2 regions of the Serratia sp. GW822-FHT06D09 genome follow, and region 2 is predicted to be linked to the other one. Evidence: predicted binding sites of a transcription regulator. Region 2 holds the regulator's gene; the other holds the start of a gene.

Region 1 (7,301 bases), on a different contig from region 2:
AGCTGAACGCGATCAGCAGGGCGGCAAACTCGCGCGCCGCCTGATCCTGCTGCGGTAGAAGACTCTTGATCTGGCGCAGCAGCGAGCGCTCAACGATCAGCAGGCTGCCCCACAGCAACCGCGCCTCGGTGAAACGCGCATAGCTGACGCTGTTGCGGAAGCCGAGAAAGATAGCGATCGCCACGCCCAGCAGGCTGAAAGGCGCCAGGGTCAGTTTGACCCCCAGATGTTCGTACCATTGAAAACACAGCACGGCGACGATGGACATCGCCACGTTAAGGCTGAGGCGAAACAGAATTTTGGATAGCACTGAACCGTGCCAGACGAAGAGCCGCCTGAACCAGTGTTGCTGAGGTCTGACAATCATATGTGTGGTGATGTCTGGGGAATGAGAGCCGCTGTTGTAACAGATTTGCGGTCGGTACATCAACGATCTGAGTATGAAAAGTTAAAAAGCCCGCCGAAGCGGGCCCAGATCCTTCATCATCAGCGGAACGGCGGCTCGTTAAAGGTACGCAGCTTGCGGGAATGCAGGCGATCGCCCTCGGCGCGCAGCAGGTCGATAGCGCAGATACCGATCTGCAGGTGTTCCGAAATGGCCCCTTCATAAAAGCGGTTGGCCTGGCCGGGCAGCTTGATTTCACCGTGCAGCGGTTTGTCGGACACGCACAACAGCGTGCCGTAAGGCACCCGGAAACGGTAGCCTTGAGCGGCGATGGTGGCGCTTTCCATATCTACCGCGACGGCGCGGCTGAGGTTAAAACGCAGCGCCGAAGCGGAATAGCGCAGCTCCCAGTTGCGATCGTCGGTGGTGACCACGGTGCCGGTGCGCAGGCGTTGTTTTACCTCTTCGCCGGGCATGCCGCTGACCATTTTGGTGGCGTCATACAGCGCACGCTGTACTTCGGCAATGCTGGGGATCGGGATATCTGGTGGCAGCACCGAATCCAGCACGTGGTCGTCCCGCAGGTAGGCGTGCGCCAGCACGTAGTCGCCAATCGACTGGCTTTCGCGCAGGCCGCCGCAGTGGCCGATCATCAACCAGGCGCTGGGGCGCAGCACCGCCAGATGGTCGCAGATGGTTTTGGCGTTGGAGGGGCCGACGCCGATATTGATCAGCGTGATGCCCTGGCCGGTGCGCGAGATCAGGTGGTAGGCCGGCATCTGGTGGTTTTTCCAGGCCAGGTCGGAGACCGCCTGATCCGGTGCGGTGGTTTCCGGCGTGATATAGATGCCGCCGGCGCTCGACAGCGCAATATAAGGACTGGCCGGATCGGCTATTTCGGCGCAGGCCCAGCGGACAAACTCATCCACATAGCGGGTGTAGTTGGTGAACAGCACGAAGGGCTGAAAATGCTCCACCGGGGTGCCGGTGTAGTGCCGCAGCCGCGCCAGCGAAAAGTCGGCGCGCAGGGCGTCGAAGTGCGAAAGCGGGAAGGTGCTGGTGGCGTGAAACAGGCCATCGGCAGTCTCATCGCCAATTTGCGCCAGCTCGGTGGTGGGGAAATGCTGCGCCAGGCTGGCGCTCATCGACCGATCCAGCATCAGGTTTGAACCGTCGATCACGTAAGGGAAAGGTATTTCCTGCTGTGACGGCCGCACTTCGATATGCGCATCGTACTCCCCGGCCAGCATGGTCAACTGTTCGGTCAGATAATGGCGGAACAGGTGCGGGCGGGTGATGGTGGTGGTATAGCAACCGGTGTGGGTGAAACGGCCATAGGCGCGGGTTTTGGTTTGACCGGGCGATTTCCCGTCCCAGCTGACGCGCAGCTCAGGGTAAACAAATAGCCCTGCCGCGCGGGTCTGCGCATCGGGTAGGCTGCCATGGCTGATAAAGTCACCGACCGCCTGGCGCAGCGCCTCGACCGAGGCGACATACAGCGCTTCCAGTTGTTCGACTGCCTGAGCGGGGGTGAGGCCGGTGCCGGATTGCTGACTGCTCATACTCTCTCCTTGGTTCTCCCGGCTATGCGGCGGGGAGGCATACGGATGCCGATATCAATTCACAGCAACAGGTTAGCCGAAGATGGGCGCAAAAGCTTTGGAGAAACGGCAGGGGGCGAATAAATTCGCCCCGAATAACGCGGACGCCGCATGCAGCGCGATGATCAGGAAGCGGGGGCAGCCTGTTCCACTTTCAGCGAGACCAGGCCAATACCCAGTTTCTTCGGTACAAAACCGCCGCTGGCACCTTCTTGTGGCTCCGTGGGGGCCGGCGGCGTGATGCTGATGTTTCTGGCTCCGGCAGGGTTGTCGAAGCGCAGCGTCACGGTGGTGTCCTGTTCGCTGAGCGTCACAAACTGCTCCTGATTGCCGACGCGCACCGAGATAGGTTCGCCGACGTTTTTACCGTAGGCGCGGGCGCGCAGCACCAGATCGAATGCTGATGGCAGGGGATCGACGTAATCAATATTCACCGTCGGCGCCAGGTTGGCGTCTGACCAACGGCCCCAGTCTTCGACGCTGGAAACGCCGGTGATCGCTTTCACCTGTTCCGGCATGCCCGGCAGCATAAAGGCGATGGCGTCCGCGTGATATTTAACGGCGGCGTCGTCGACTTTCAGTTTATCGACGGCGCTTTGGTAGGCGGCGATGCTATCGTTTGGCGGACGCTCAAAGTCTATTTTGCCGCGATAGCTGCCCCCTTTGGCCTGCACGATGTGCGGTGGGGCGGCCAGGCTGCCCGACGCGACGCAGGTGTCGGTGCTCAACGCCAGTTCTGGCGACCACACCCGACCGATTTCATAACACTTGTCGACCCAGACGAATTTCTCGCCAGCGCCCAGCCCGGCAAGCTGTTTTTTCAGCGGCGTGGACAGGTAGACGTTAAATATCGGCTCAATTTTGTTGTCCGTCACCTTCAGAATAAACGGCACCTTAAAGGTGATGCCGGAGAAGGTAAAGCGGTTGCCCCGATCGTCGAGACTGTAGTTTGTGATGCTGTTCGGGAAGCCCCATTGCTTGACCACCGCCGGTTTCCAGGCGTTGATTTTTTCGTCGATATTCAAAAACAACGTCGCCAGCGTTGGGCTGGACAGGCTGCTGCGACCGAGGCCAATGTAGTTATCGCCACCCATCACGTCCAGCACGGTAGCGCCGTTGTCCAGGGTGCTGCGCTTCTCGTTATGCAGCGCGGTCTGCGGGCGGGTGCCGTCGATAATAAAGAACAGGTTGCGGCGTTTCTGCTTGGTCAGGATGTCATAGGCGGTATTGTTCATCGCCAGATGGTCCGAAGACACCACGATAACGGTATTTTTGAAGTACTCGGACGCCTTGATTTTGTCGATCAGCGCGGCGATATGCTGTTGGCTGCAGGCCACTGCGCTCAGTGACCGATTCTCTTTATTCTGCCAACGGAACGACTTTTTGCTGCAGCTGGCGGAGATAAAGCCGTCCGGGTGATGGGTGTCCACGGTCAAGGCGAACAGCGAGAACTTTTTGTTCTGCTTCGACAGCTCGACGAACTTGTCGAACACCACGTCCAGCACGGTATCGTCGTACCAGCCCCAGTCATTTTTGTAGCCCGGGTCGCTGACCTGTCCGCGTAATTCCTTAAAGCCGTAGGCATGGTCAAAACCGTGCGATTTCAGGAAGGTGTCCTTGCCGGCGAAGGCCAGCTCGGCGCCCTGATAAAAGTAGTTGTCGTACCCGGCGGATTTCAGCACGTCGCCCAGGCAGACGTTTTCCGGGTAAAAGGTGGATACCGCGCTGGAGGCGTTGCCGTCAAAGGGCGCAAACAGTGGGATACCGCACTGTGAAGACACCATGCCGGCGATGGTGTAACCGGTGCCGGGCAGCTGTTGGGTATTGCTGAAGTCGATGCTGTTTTCGCGGTGCTGGTTCAGTTCGTCGGTCAGGCCGGGGAAGGTTTGTTGGTCGAAGTAGGTTCTCTCCAGGCTTTCAGCATAGATATAGACCAGGTTCGGCGCTTTGCCCTGTACGGTTTTCTTCGGCGCTTTGTAATAGGTGTCAAAGTCGGCGGTATCGCCGCTAATCTGGCTCTTCACCAACAGCGAGATGTCCTGAAAGGCGGGAGTAGTGCCGACGGAAAACAGCGCCAGCAGCACGGCGAGCACGCTGTAAACCACGCTGCTGCTTTTCGCCTTGCGCCGTACCAGACTCCAGGTCAACAGGGTGAAGATCAGCGCCAGCACCGCCAGCAGGCCGACAAACGGCAGCAGGTATTTGCCGACGCCGGCGCCCTTCAGGCTGCTGGTGAGGGTGTAGATCACCGCATCGGTAATGCCGTCACCGGTAAAGTAGTTGCTGGCGATCAGCACCACGTTGAGGATCAGATAGCTGCCCAGCAGCGTCAACAGGGTGGCCAGCCACCAGCGGTTGGCGGCGGCACGGGTGCGGTAGATTAAAATTGAGGCTAAAAAAAGTGCAAACGAGATTAATGCTGAAACCATCCACCGTACCCTGTCTGATTAAAAAGGAAATCTTAACTGCCCTGGCAAACGCCGCCGACCCAAGCACGACGCGAAAGAGGAAGGGTATAGCGCATTGAAAGCGCCAGGGTCAATGCGTGTTTGCACTGCCCTGGCGTGGCAGAGTGCGATCGGTCGTTTTTGTGACAATAGTGTGACATGAATCACGCCAGCGAGGCGAAAAGCGGCTGAATGTTGCTCATCCGAGGTTTGGCTCTAGCCTTAACGGAGAGCGTTGACGAAACACCTACACCCTTTTTTCAGGAGAAAGCCATGCATAGCATTCCCGCCGTCGTACTCGATGATTTGGCCCCGCAGGGGATCCTGCGTGCGGCCATCAATCTGGGCAATCCGGTGTTGGCGCAGAGGGGGCCAGACGGAGAACCTCAGGGGGTATCCGTGACGCTGGCCGGCGCGCTGGCCCGCGAGTTGGGCGTGGCGCTGGAGTTGGTGACCTATGATGCCGCAGGCAAGGTTTTTGCCGCGTTGGAAACCGGAGACTGGAACATCGCCTTTATGGCCATCGAACCGGTGCGGGCGGCGCAGATCGCGTTCAGTGCGCCTTATGCGATCATTGAGGGGACCTACCTGGTGGCCCAGGCGTCTCCCTGGCAACAGGTTGCCGAACTTGACCGGCCCGAGGTGCGCATTGCCGTAGGCCAGGGAGCGGCTTACGACCTGTATCTGTCGCGAACCTTAAAGCAGGCGCAACTGGTGCGTGCCGATACCTCCGCCGACGCGATCGCCTTGTTCCTCGAACAGGGGTTGGATGCGGCTGCGGGCGTGCGTCAACCGTTGCTGGCTGCCGCAGCGCAAAACCCGGGGTATCGGGTGCTGGCCGGGCATTTCACTGCCATCCAGCAGGCCATGGCGGTTCCGCGACAAAAAGCGTCGGGGGCGGCCTATGTGCGTGATTTTGTGGAGCGGTGCAAGGCGAGTGGCCTGGTGCTGCAGGCTTTGCAGCGCAGCGGTCAGGGTGACGTTACCGTCGCGCCTTCTGCCTGAGGGGGAATGGCAGGGGCGCGGCATACTGCGCCCCTGATAAAGCGAATAACCTTTAATTCAGCTCCACCGCGTATTGCTCCACCGGCGTGATTTTTTTGATCAGCTTGTTGTCGAACAGGAATTGTTCGTAGGCTTGATAGCGCGCTTTATCCAGCTTCGCCGGATCGGTTGCGAAAAGCGGCAGGCTGGCTTGCCAGGCCTGTTTGTTCAGCTCGGTATTGAGTTCCGGATGGGCTTTGGCGAACGCCAGCCAGCTTTCCTTCGGATGGGCGTGCAGATAGTCGCTGCCTTTTTTCAGCGCCGCGAGGAATTTTTTGATTTTCGGCTCGGCCAGCGAATCGCGATTGGCGACGATAATCAGCTCGTCGTAGCTCGGCACACCGTAGTCTTCCACGTTAAATACCACCGGATCTTTGCCCTGCAGTTTCAGCTCCAGCGCTTCAATGTTGCGATAGCCGCCGATTACCGCATCGACCTGGCCCGCCAGCAGGGCGCTGGTCAGTTGGAAATTAACGTTAATCAGTTTGGTTTCATTGGGGTTGAGGTGTTCATGCTCAAGCATGGTCGCCAAGGTGGCTTGTTCGATGCCGCTGACCGAATAGCCGATTTTTTTACCCTTAAGTCCTGCTGGGGTGGTGATGCTTTTATCCAGCGTCATCACGGTATTGAGCGGTGAGTTAATCAGGGTGCCTACGCGCACCAGCGGCAGGCCCTGATCGGCAAAAAAGTGCAGCTGCGGCTGGTAGGTGATGGCCAAATCGGCCTGTTTTGCCGCCACCAGGCGCGGCGGCAGCGCCGGGTCGGAAGGGGGCACAATCTTGACGTCCAACCCTTCGGCCTTGAAGGCGCCGATCTGCTCGGCCACCATGATGGGCGCGTGGTCGGGGTTAATATACCAGTCGAGCACCAGCGTCAGTTTTTCCGCGGCATTGGCCTGGCTTGCCAGCGTGGCGCCGAGCAGCAGCCCGCAGACGGTATTTTTAAGCATGGTTGTTACCCTTGTTGTTGTGAGGCGATCAATCATTTTCCGGTGCCCAGTCGATCAGGCGCAGCAATAGCGCGTCTACCGTCACCCATAGCAAGACGGTCATCAGCACCAAAATAAACAGCGCGGCAAAGCAGATGTCGGTCTGCATGCGCGCGTTGGCGTTAAGCATGACGTAACCCAGGCCTTCCGCCGAGCCAACCCATTCGCCGATGATGGCGCCGATAGGGGCGACGGCGGCGGCCATCCGCAGCCCGGAACCGAAAGCCGGTAGCGCCGCCATCAGCCGTACGTGACGCAGTTGGGCCCAGGGAGAAGCACGTAGGGTACGGGCCAGATCGAGATAATCGTTATTGACCCGGCGTAGCCCATCGAAGAAGGCGGAAGTCACCGGGAAGAAAATCACCAGCACCGCCATCACCACTTTGGCGCTCATGCCAAAGCCGAACCACAGCACCAACAGCGGCGCCAGCGCAAACACCGGTATCGCCTGGCTGGTCAGCACCAACGGCATCAACCAGCGCTGCAGGCGCGGCGAAAAGATCATGCACAGCGCCAGCGTGGCACCGAGTAAAACCCCGGCCAGCAAACCGCAGGCGATCTCCGAGGCGGTGATCAGCGTGTGATAAGCGAGGTACGCCCGGTTGTCCCACAGCGCCTGTGCCACCGCCGAGGGGGAGGGCAACAGGAAGGCGGGGATATCGCCCAGCGTGGCCAGTGCCCACAGCAGCAACAGGCCGGCGAACACCGTCAGGCTGCGACGCATCCGCGACAGACGGCTTTCAGGGAGGGTTTTCATCCGGCGGCCCTCACCAGTTGCAGCAGCAACTCGCTCTGGCTTTTCAGCAACTGAGGATTGTCCGGTGCTCGCGGCGGTA
Region 2 (7,301 bases):
GACAACGCTTGCAGCCAATCTTGCTCCGCCTGTTGCAGCCGTTCGGCCAGGTGCAACAGCTGTTGCTGCAACCCGGTGAGTTGCCCGCCAAGACGATCGCGTTGTTCCTGCGCCTTCTGCCAGTGCTCTGCGGCCAGTTGTATAGCCTGTTCGCAGGCCGTCTGCCGGGCACGCAGCTGTTCACGCACCTGCACGATTTGCTGTTCGCCAAACAGCGCCAGCCGCTGCGTACGTTGTTCGCCCAGAGCTTGCTCTGCTTCTTGACGCTGTTGCTGCAGGCGTTGCTGCTGAGATTGGGCCTCGGCGTGGCTTTTTTCCAGCAGTTTGAAACGCTCGTCCAGCAGTGCCTTTTCTTGCTGCGCCTGTTGCTGCTGTGTCTGCAGTGCGGCCAACCGGTCTTTAGCCTGCTGTACCGCCTGGGCTGCCTGCTCGTGTTGCAGCAGACTGGCCTGAGCCTGACGCTCCTCATTGTCGCAGTCGCTTAACCACTGGCTAAGGCGAGCGGTGTCCTGCAGATCAAAATCAAACGCCAGAGGCGTGCTGAGGCTTTGCCATTGCTGACGATGAGCGGCCAGCTGTTGTTCATCTTGGCCGATAAGATGTTGCTGGCGCTGCAGTTGCTCTTTCAGGCTTTCGCAGCGGGTGCGCAGCTCGGTGCCCTGGGTGTACAAAGCCTCGGTTTTGACGCGCATATCGGCCAGACGCAGTGCTGTCTCAGAGGGTTTTACCGCCTGATACTGTTCGATGGCCGGATGCTCGGAAGATCCGCACAGTGGACAAGGTTCGCCGGTTTGCAGGCGAGCGCGTTCCGCCTCCAGGCTGACGATGCGTTGCTCCAGCTCAAGGGCTTTCTCTACGTCCGTCTGATGTGCTTTTTGCTGTTTGTACTGCTGGCGTGTTTCTTCAAGCTGCTTTTCAAGCTCGCTGAGCTGGGTCTGACGGGCCGTGAACTCCTTGCGTTGTTGTTCCAGACGTTCGCTGACCTGGCCAAACAGCGAGGAGAGGGTAAATAATTGCTGGCGCACCGGACGCAGCTCGGCCAGTTCGGTCTGACGTTGGCGCAGCGCAGTTAGGGGGGCTTGGGCTTCCAGCGCATTTTGCTGCTGTTGCTGCGCTGCCAGTGCGGCAGTGAGGCCGTTAAGCTGCTCCTGCTGCTGTCCGGCCTGGGCGGTGAGCCGGGCTCGTAAAACCTCAAGTTGTTCCAGCTCCGCTTGTTGCTGAGCGTACTGTTGCGTGGCGGCATCGCAGGCCTGTTGCAGTTCTGTCTGCGTTTTTTGCAACTGGGTTATCTGGTGGTCGAGCGGGACGATCTGCTCGTCGATCAGCCGTTGTTGGATCTGCTGGTGTTCGACATGCGCCTGCAGTTGAGCACGTGCTTGTTCCACTGCCTGCTGCAACGGGGTCATCTGGGCAAGCTGTTGCTCCTGTTGCTGCGTCAACTGGGCAATCTGCTGTTGTAGCGCCTGTTGATCGCTGCGGCAGCGGTTGCGTTCGTTGAGCAGTGGGCGCAGTTTCTCTGCCGGCTCGCTGCGCGCCAACTGCTGAAGCTGGGGTTCTGCTTCAGCCTGCTCCTGTTGTACGGCGCTCAACTGACGCTGGTATTCCTGCTGTTTCTGCTGCGTCTGCTGCCATTGCTGTAGCCAGTTTAACGCCCGTTGCTGACGCTGGGTCTGTTCGCTGAGGGCATTTTCCTGCGAACTGAGCTCCACGAGCTGGCTTTCCAGCTGTTGGCGCTGTTCTTCGTTCAGCAACTCAATGCCGCTGGCGCGCTGATGCAACGCGTCCAGATCGGTTTTGGCCTGTTTGTGCTGCTCGAAAACGCGCTCGGAAAGCTGGCCGTAAATCTCGGTGCCGGTCAACTCTTCCAGCAGTTCGGCCCGATCATTGGCATCGGCATTCAGGAAGGCAGCGAACTGCCCCTGAGACAACATCATCGATTTGGTAAAACGACCGAAATCCAGCCCGGTGATCGCAGCGGTAAGATCCAGCTTGTCGCGGACTTTATCGGCCAGGATTTTGCCGTCATCGCGCAGCGCCAGCTCCACCTTCGGCGCCTGCAGGTTGCCGTCCGGGGAGTTTTTGGCACGGCGCTGGCTCCAGAACGCGCGGTAACCGATGCCTTTAACCTCAAACTCGACCTCCGCCAGCGACTCGGCGGTGTGGCGGGTCATCAGCTCATTTTGGCTTGGCGTGACATTCAGGCGCGGCGTCTGGTGGTACAGTGCCAGACAGATGGCGTCCAGCAGGGTGGTTTTACCCGCGCCGGTGGGGCCGGTGATGGCAAATAATCCGTTGCTGGCGAAGGGCTCGGCGGTGAAGTCTATCTTCCATTCCCCCTGCAGCGAATTCAGGTTTTTTAATCTCAGGCTGAGGATTTTCATTGGTTCGGCTCCTGATCCTGGTGCCGTACGGCTTCGACCACCTGTTGGAACATCTGACTCATTCGCTGTTTGCGCGCTTCGGCCATCTCGGGTTCCTGCGCCAGCCGCCGCTCAAAGACCTCGGTGACGCTCAGTTCGTTGAGCGTTTCTTTGTCTTGCTGTTCAATGGCCTGGCGACGCTGCTCCTTACTGCGGCGCAGCAGCACGACCTCTACTGGTAGTTGATCGGCCAGCAACTGAATGCGACGCTGAATGTCGCTAAGGTAATCCTGGGTCGCCACTTCGATATCCAGCCATACCGGTAATTCACCCTGATAATCGGCGAACAGCCGTAATTGCTGCTCGATCTGCGCCAAATCTCCCTTAATGAGCTGCATCGGTTGGAAGCTTGGGATCTCCAACGCGCTGACCTGTTGCAGGGCACCCGCCGCGAAATCCACCATAAACACGCTTTTGGCCTTGCCCAACTCGTCAAAACTGAGCGGGATAGGGGAGCCGCTATAGCGAATATGTTCAGATTTGGCGACGTTTTGCGCGCGATGAATATGCCCCAGCGCGATGTAATCGGCCGGCGGGAACGCCTGTGCGGGGAAGGCATCCAGCGTACCAATATAGATGTCGCGCACCGAGTCGGACGTGGTGACGCCGACGGTGGTCAGATGGCCGGTAGCGACGATGGGCAGCGGCAAGCCCAGCGCATCACGGCGCGCACAGGCGGCCTGGTACAGGGTGTGATAGTGGTCGGCGATAGACTCTTGCAGCGCCTGCTGTTTTTGCACCCCGGACTCACCGGCGCGGCTGGTGAGCAGATCGCGCGGGCGCAGAAAAGGAATGGCGCACAATACCGCACCCGGTTGGCCGTCGCGTTGATTCAGCACCAGCACCTGTTGTTCGATTTCGCTCTGCGCATTGGCGATCACGGTGGTATTCAGGCAGGAAAGTAATTCACGCGATTCATTTAAGGTGGCCACGGAGTCGTGATTGCCGCCCAACACCACCAACTGGCAGCCGGTACGCTGCAGTTCCACCACGAAGCGGTTATACAGCTCGCGGGCGTAGCTTGGCGGCGAGCCGGTATCGAACAGATCCCCGGCGACGATCAGCGCATCCACCTGGTGTTGTTCGATCTGTTCGATCAGCCAGCGCAGAAATGCCTGATGCTCGGCGGCGCGGCTTTTGGTGAAAAAGTACTGGCCAAGATGCCAGTCAGAGGTGTGGATCAGGCGCATGACACTCCCGGGGCGATAGGGTAATGGCGGTGATTATAAAGGGCGTTGCGGCGGCTGTCGTGACGCAATCATTATGACAACTGAATGATTTTTCTTTGACGTTGGAAATAATCGCTATGCTTACTGCCTATAACAGCCCGCTTTTTTCATAAAAGTGTCACAAAACTGACGCATAATGGCGCCCGCAATCAACTGTGATCGCTAACACATTGGCAGGATTGACGATGGCAAGACGCATACTGGTGGTGGAAGACGAAGCGCCGATCCGTGAGATGGTGTGCTTTGTGTTGGAACAGAATGGTTACCAACCGTTGGAAGCTGAGGATTATGACAGCGCCGTGACGCGCCTGTCTGAGCCGTTCCCTGATTTAGTGTTGCTCGACTGGATGTTACCCGGGGGATCCGGCATTCAGTTTATTAAACATATGAAGCGTGAAGCGCTAACCCGCGATATTCCGGTGATGATGTTGACCGCGCGCGGTGAAGAAGAAGACCGGGTGCGCGGCCTGGAAGTCGGGGCGGATGATTACATCACCAAACCCTTCTCACCGAAGGAACTGGTGGCGCGCATCAAGGCGGTAATGCGCCGTATTTCACCGATGGCGGTGGAAGAAGTGATTGAAATGCAAGGGCTGAGCCTGGACCCTTCCTCACACCGCGTGATGGCTAACGAACAAGCGCTGGATATGGGGCCGACCGAGTTCAAGCTGTTGCACTTCTTTATGACCCATCCTGAACGCGTTTATAGCCGTGAGCAGTTGCTTAATCACGTCTGGGGCACTAACGTTTATGTGGAAGACCGCACCGTTGACGTGCACATCCGTCGGCTCCGTAAGGCGTTAGAGACCAGTGGTCATGACAAAATGGTTCAAACCGTTCGGGGCACCGGCTACCGATTCTCAACGCGCTACTGATCGCGCCGCGCTGGAGAATATGCCGTGTTAGAACGTCTATCCTGGAAGAGGCTGGCCCTGGAGCTGGCCCTTTTCTGCCTGCCTGCCTTACTGTTGGGGCTGATTTTCGGTTATCTGCCCTGGCTGCTGCTGGCCTCCGTGCTGGCGGCGTTGGTATGGAATTTCTACAATCAACTCAAACTTTCCCACTGGCTGTGGGTTGACCGCAGCATGACGCCGCCGCCTGGCCGCTGGAGCTGGGAACCGCTGTTTTACGGCTTGTATCAGATGCAGCAACGGAACCGTCGTCGGCGTCGTGAGCTGGCGCTGTTGATCAAACGCTTCCGTAGCGGAGCGGAATCGCTGCCCGATGCGGTAGTGATGACTACCGTCGAAGGCAATATCTTTTGGTGCAACGGGCTGGCGCAGCATTTGCTGGGTTTCCGCTGGCCGGAAGACAATGGCCAGCACATTCTCAACCTGTTGCGTTATCCGGAGTTCAGTCACTATCTGCAACAGCAGGAGTTCTCCCGCCCTTTGACGCTGCAACTGAATAACGAGCATTACGTCGAGTTTCGTGTGATGCCCTACTCCGAAGGGCAATTATTGATGGTAGCCCGCGATGTGACCCAGATGCGTCAACTGGAAGGGGCTCGGCGCAACTTCTTCGCTAACGTCAGCCACGAGTTGCGTACGCCGCTGACGGTATTGCAGGGTTACCTGGAAATGATGAGCGACGAAGAGCTGGATGGTTCGCTGCGCGGTAAGGCGTTGGGCACCATGCAGGAGCAGACTCGCCGCATGGACGGACTGGTCAAGCAACTGCTGACGCTGTCGCGCATCGAGGCGGCGCCTAACGTTGAAATGAACGAGCGGGTTGATATCCCCCTGATGTTGCGGGTGTTACAACGTGAGGCGCAATCGCTGAGCGGCGGCAACCACGAGATCACCTTCCGGGTGAATGAGCAGTTGAAAGTGTTCGGTAACGATGACCAACTTCGCAGTGCGGTGTCGAATCTGGTGTATAACGCCGTCAATCATACGCCGAAAGGCACCAATATTGAGGTCAGCTGGCAGCAGACGCCAAACGGCGCGCAGTTTCAGGTCAGTGATAATGGGCCGGGCATCGCGGCCGAACATATTCCCCGTTTGACCGAACGCTTCTACCGCGTCGACAAAGCCCGTTCACGCCAGACCGGCGGCAGCGGGCTGGGGTTGGCGATCGTCAAGCATGCGCTCAGTCACCACGATGCGCGGCTGGAGATCCTTAGCGAGCAGGGCATCGGCACCCGATTTATCTTTACCTTGCCTAACCGGTTGATTGTTCCCGCAGCTTTGTCAGAGAATGCGGTGAAAAATTAACGCGAGAGGCTGGCATGATCCGAATCACCCGAGGGCTGTTGCTTTGCCTGGCGCTGTTGGCAAGCCGAGGCGCGCTGGCACAGCCGGATGGCATGCTGTCCGGCAACCTGTCTAGCGTCGGCTCCGATACGCTGGCGAACCTGATGGCGCTGTGGGCGCAGGACTTCAGCCAGCATTATCCCAACGTTAATCTGCAAATCCAGGCCGCCGGTTCCTCCACGGCGCCAACCGCATTGGCGGCTGGTGCAGCGCAGCTTGGCCCGATGAGTCGCCCGATGAAGGCCGCGGAAGTCTCTGCATTCGAGCATCGTTACGGTTATGCGCCGTTGGCGGTACCGGTCGCGGTCGATGCGCTGGTGGTGCTGGTGCATCAGGACAATCCGCTGCGCGGTCTTAATCTGCAGCAGCTCGACCGAATTTTCTCCGCGACTCTGCGCTGTGGCGAAAGCCAGCCTTTGACGAGGTGGGGGGAACTGGGGCTGACCGGTGATTGGCAACAGCGTGCGCTGCAACGTTTTGGACGTAATTCGGCCTCCGGCACCTACGGCTATTTCAAACTGCGTGCGCTGTGCGGCGGCGATTTTATGCCGCGCGTCAATGAGCTGCCGGGCTCGGCTTCAGTCGTGCAGGCGGTGGCCGGTTCGCTGAACAGTATCGGCTATGCCAGCATCGGTTTTCGCGCCAGCGGCGTACGGCTGTTACCGTTAGCGGAGACCGGCCAAAACTATGTGACGCCAAATGATGCCAACGTGCGTAACGGCAGCTATCCGTTGTCGCGCTATCTGTATATTTACATTAATAAAGCGCCCAACCAGCCGCTGGAGCCGCTGACGGCGGCATTTCTCGATCGCGTGCTGTCGGACACCGGGCAAAATCTGGTCAATCACGACGGCTATCTGCCACTGCCGCCGCAGACTCTGCAGAAAACCCGCCTGGCGCTGGGCCTGCAATAAGCCTGCCTCTGGGCACCTTGAGTGCCCAACATGAATTTCTTTCATCCCCTGTGAAAATTCTTCCGTTGCCGCCCGTCAGTCGACGTGACAGCATGCTGATTATAAGTCATCTAGACGTCTGGAAGTCTATTTAATAACCCGGCGTAATAGTTCACACTGTAAATCACTGAGGCAAAGGCCCGAGCTTTTGCCGGCTAGCGGGAGTCATATTATGTGCGATTGCAATTCTGCCTTTCACGCTGACGTTGTCGGCAGTCTGTTACGCCCTGCGGCGCTGAAAACCGCTCGCCAACAGTTTCTGCAGGGCGAGATTGATGCCCTTCAGTTACGGGAAGTTGAAGACCAACAGATCCGTCTGGCGGTGGCAAAACAGAAAGATCTCGGTTTGGCAGTCGTGACGGATGGAGAATTCCGTCGAGCGTGGTGGCACTTCGACTTTTTGGAAGGACTGGACGGCGTGGAAGGTTATGACGCGGAGCAGGG

What was found. Region 2 encodes PhoB, which activates phosphate uptake and scavenging genes when phosphate is short. Its sites were predicted from a motif close to CTGTCATAAAACTGNCNNAT; they were not measured.
Region 1: the regulator PhoB is predicted to act here: its motif matches at 4,564-4,583, upstream of opgB (phosphatidylglycerol--membrane-oligosaccharide glycerophosphotransferase).

The regions. Positions count from the first base shown of each region.
Region 1 covers NZ_JBXALO010000003.1:245,375-252,675, forward strand. The annotation lists gene AC1RKG_RS08835 (bestrophin family protein) at 1-367, opposite strand, end outside; gene AC1RKG_RS08840 (AMP nucleosidase) at 487-1,947, opposite strand; gene opgB (phosphatidylglycerol--membrane-oligosaccharide glycerophosphotransferase) at 2,112-4,415, opposite strand; gene AC1RKG_RS08850 (ABC transporter substrate-binding protein) at 4,707-5,438, shown strand; gene AC1RKG_RS08855 (ABC transporter substrate-binding protein) at 5,491-6,426, opposite strand; gene AC1RKG_RS08860 (ABC transporter permease) at 6,455-7,222, opposite strand; gene AC1RKG_RS08865 (ABC transporter ATP-binding protein) at 7,219-7,301, opposite strand, start outside.
Region 2 covers NZ_JBXALO010000005.1:282,951-290,251, reverse strand. The annotation lists gene sbcC (exonuclease subunit SbcC) at 1-2,381, opposite strand, end outside; gene sbcD (exonuclease subunit SbcD) at 2,378-3,610, opposite strand; gene phoB (phosphate response regulator transcription factor PhoB) at 3,835-4,524, shown strand; gene phoR (phosphate regulon sensor histidine kinase PhoR) at 4,549-5,865, shown strand; gene AC1RKG_RS14580 (PstS family phosphate ABC transporter substrate-binding protein) at 5,880-6,818, shown strand; gene AC1RKG_RS14575 (cobalamin-independent methionine synthase II family protein) at 7,030-7,301, shown strand, end outside.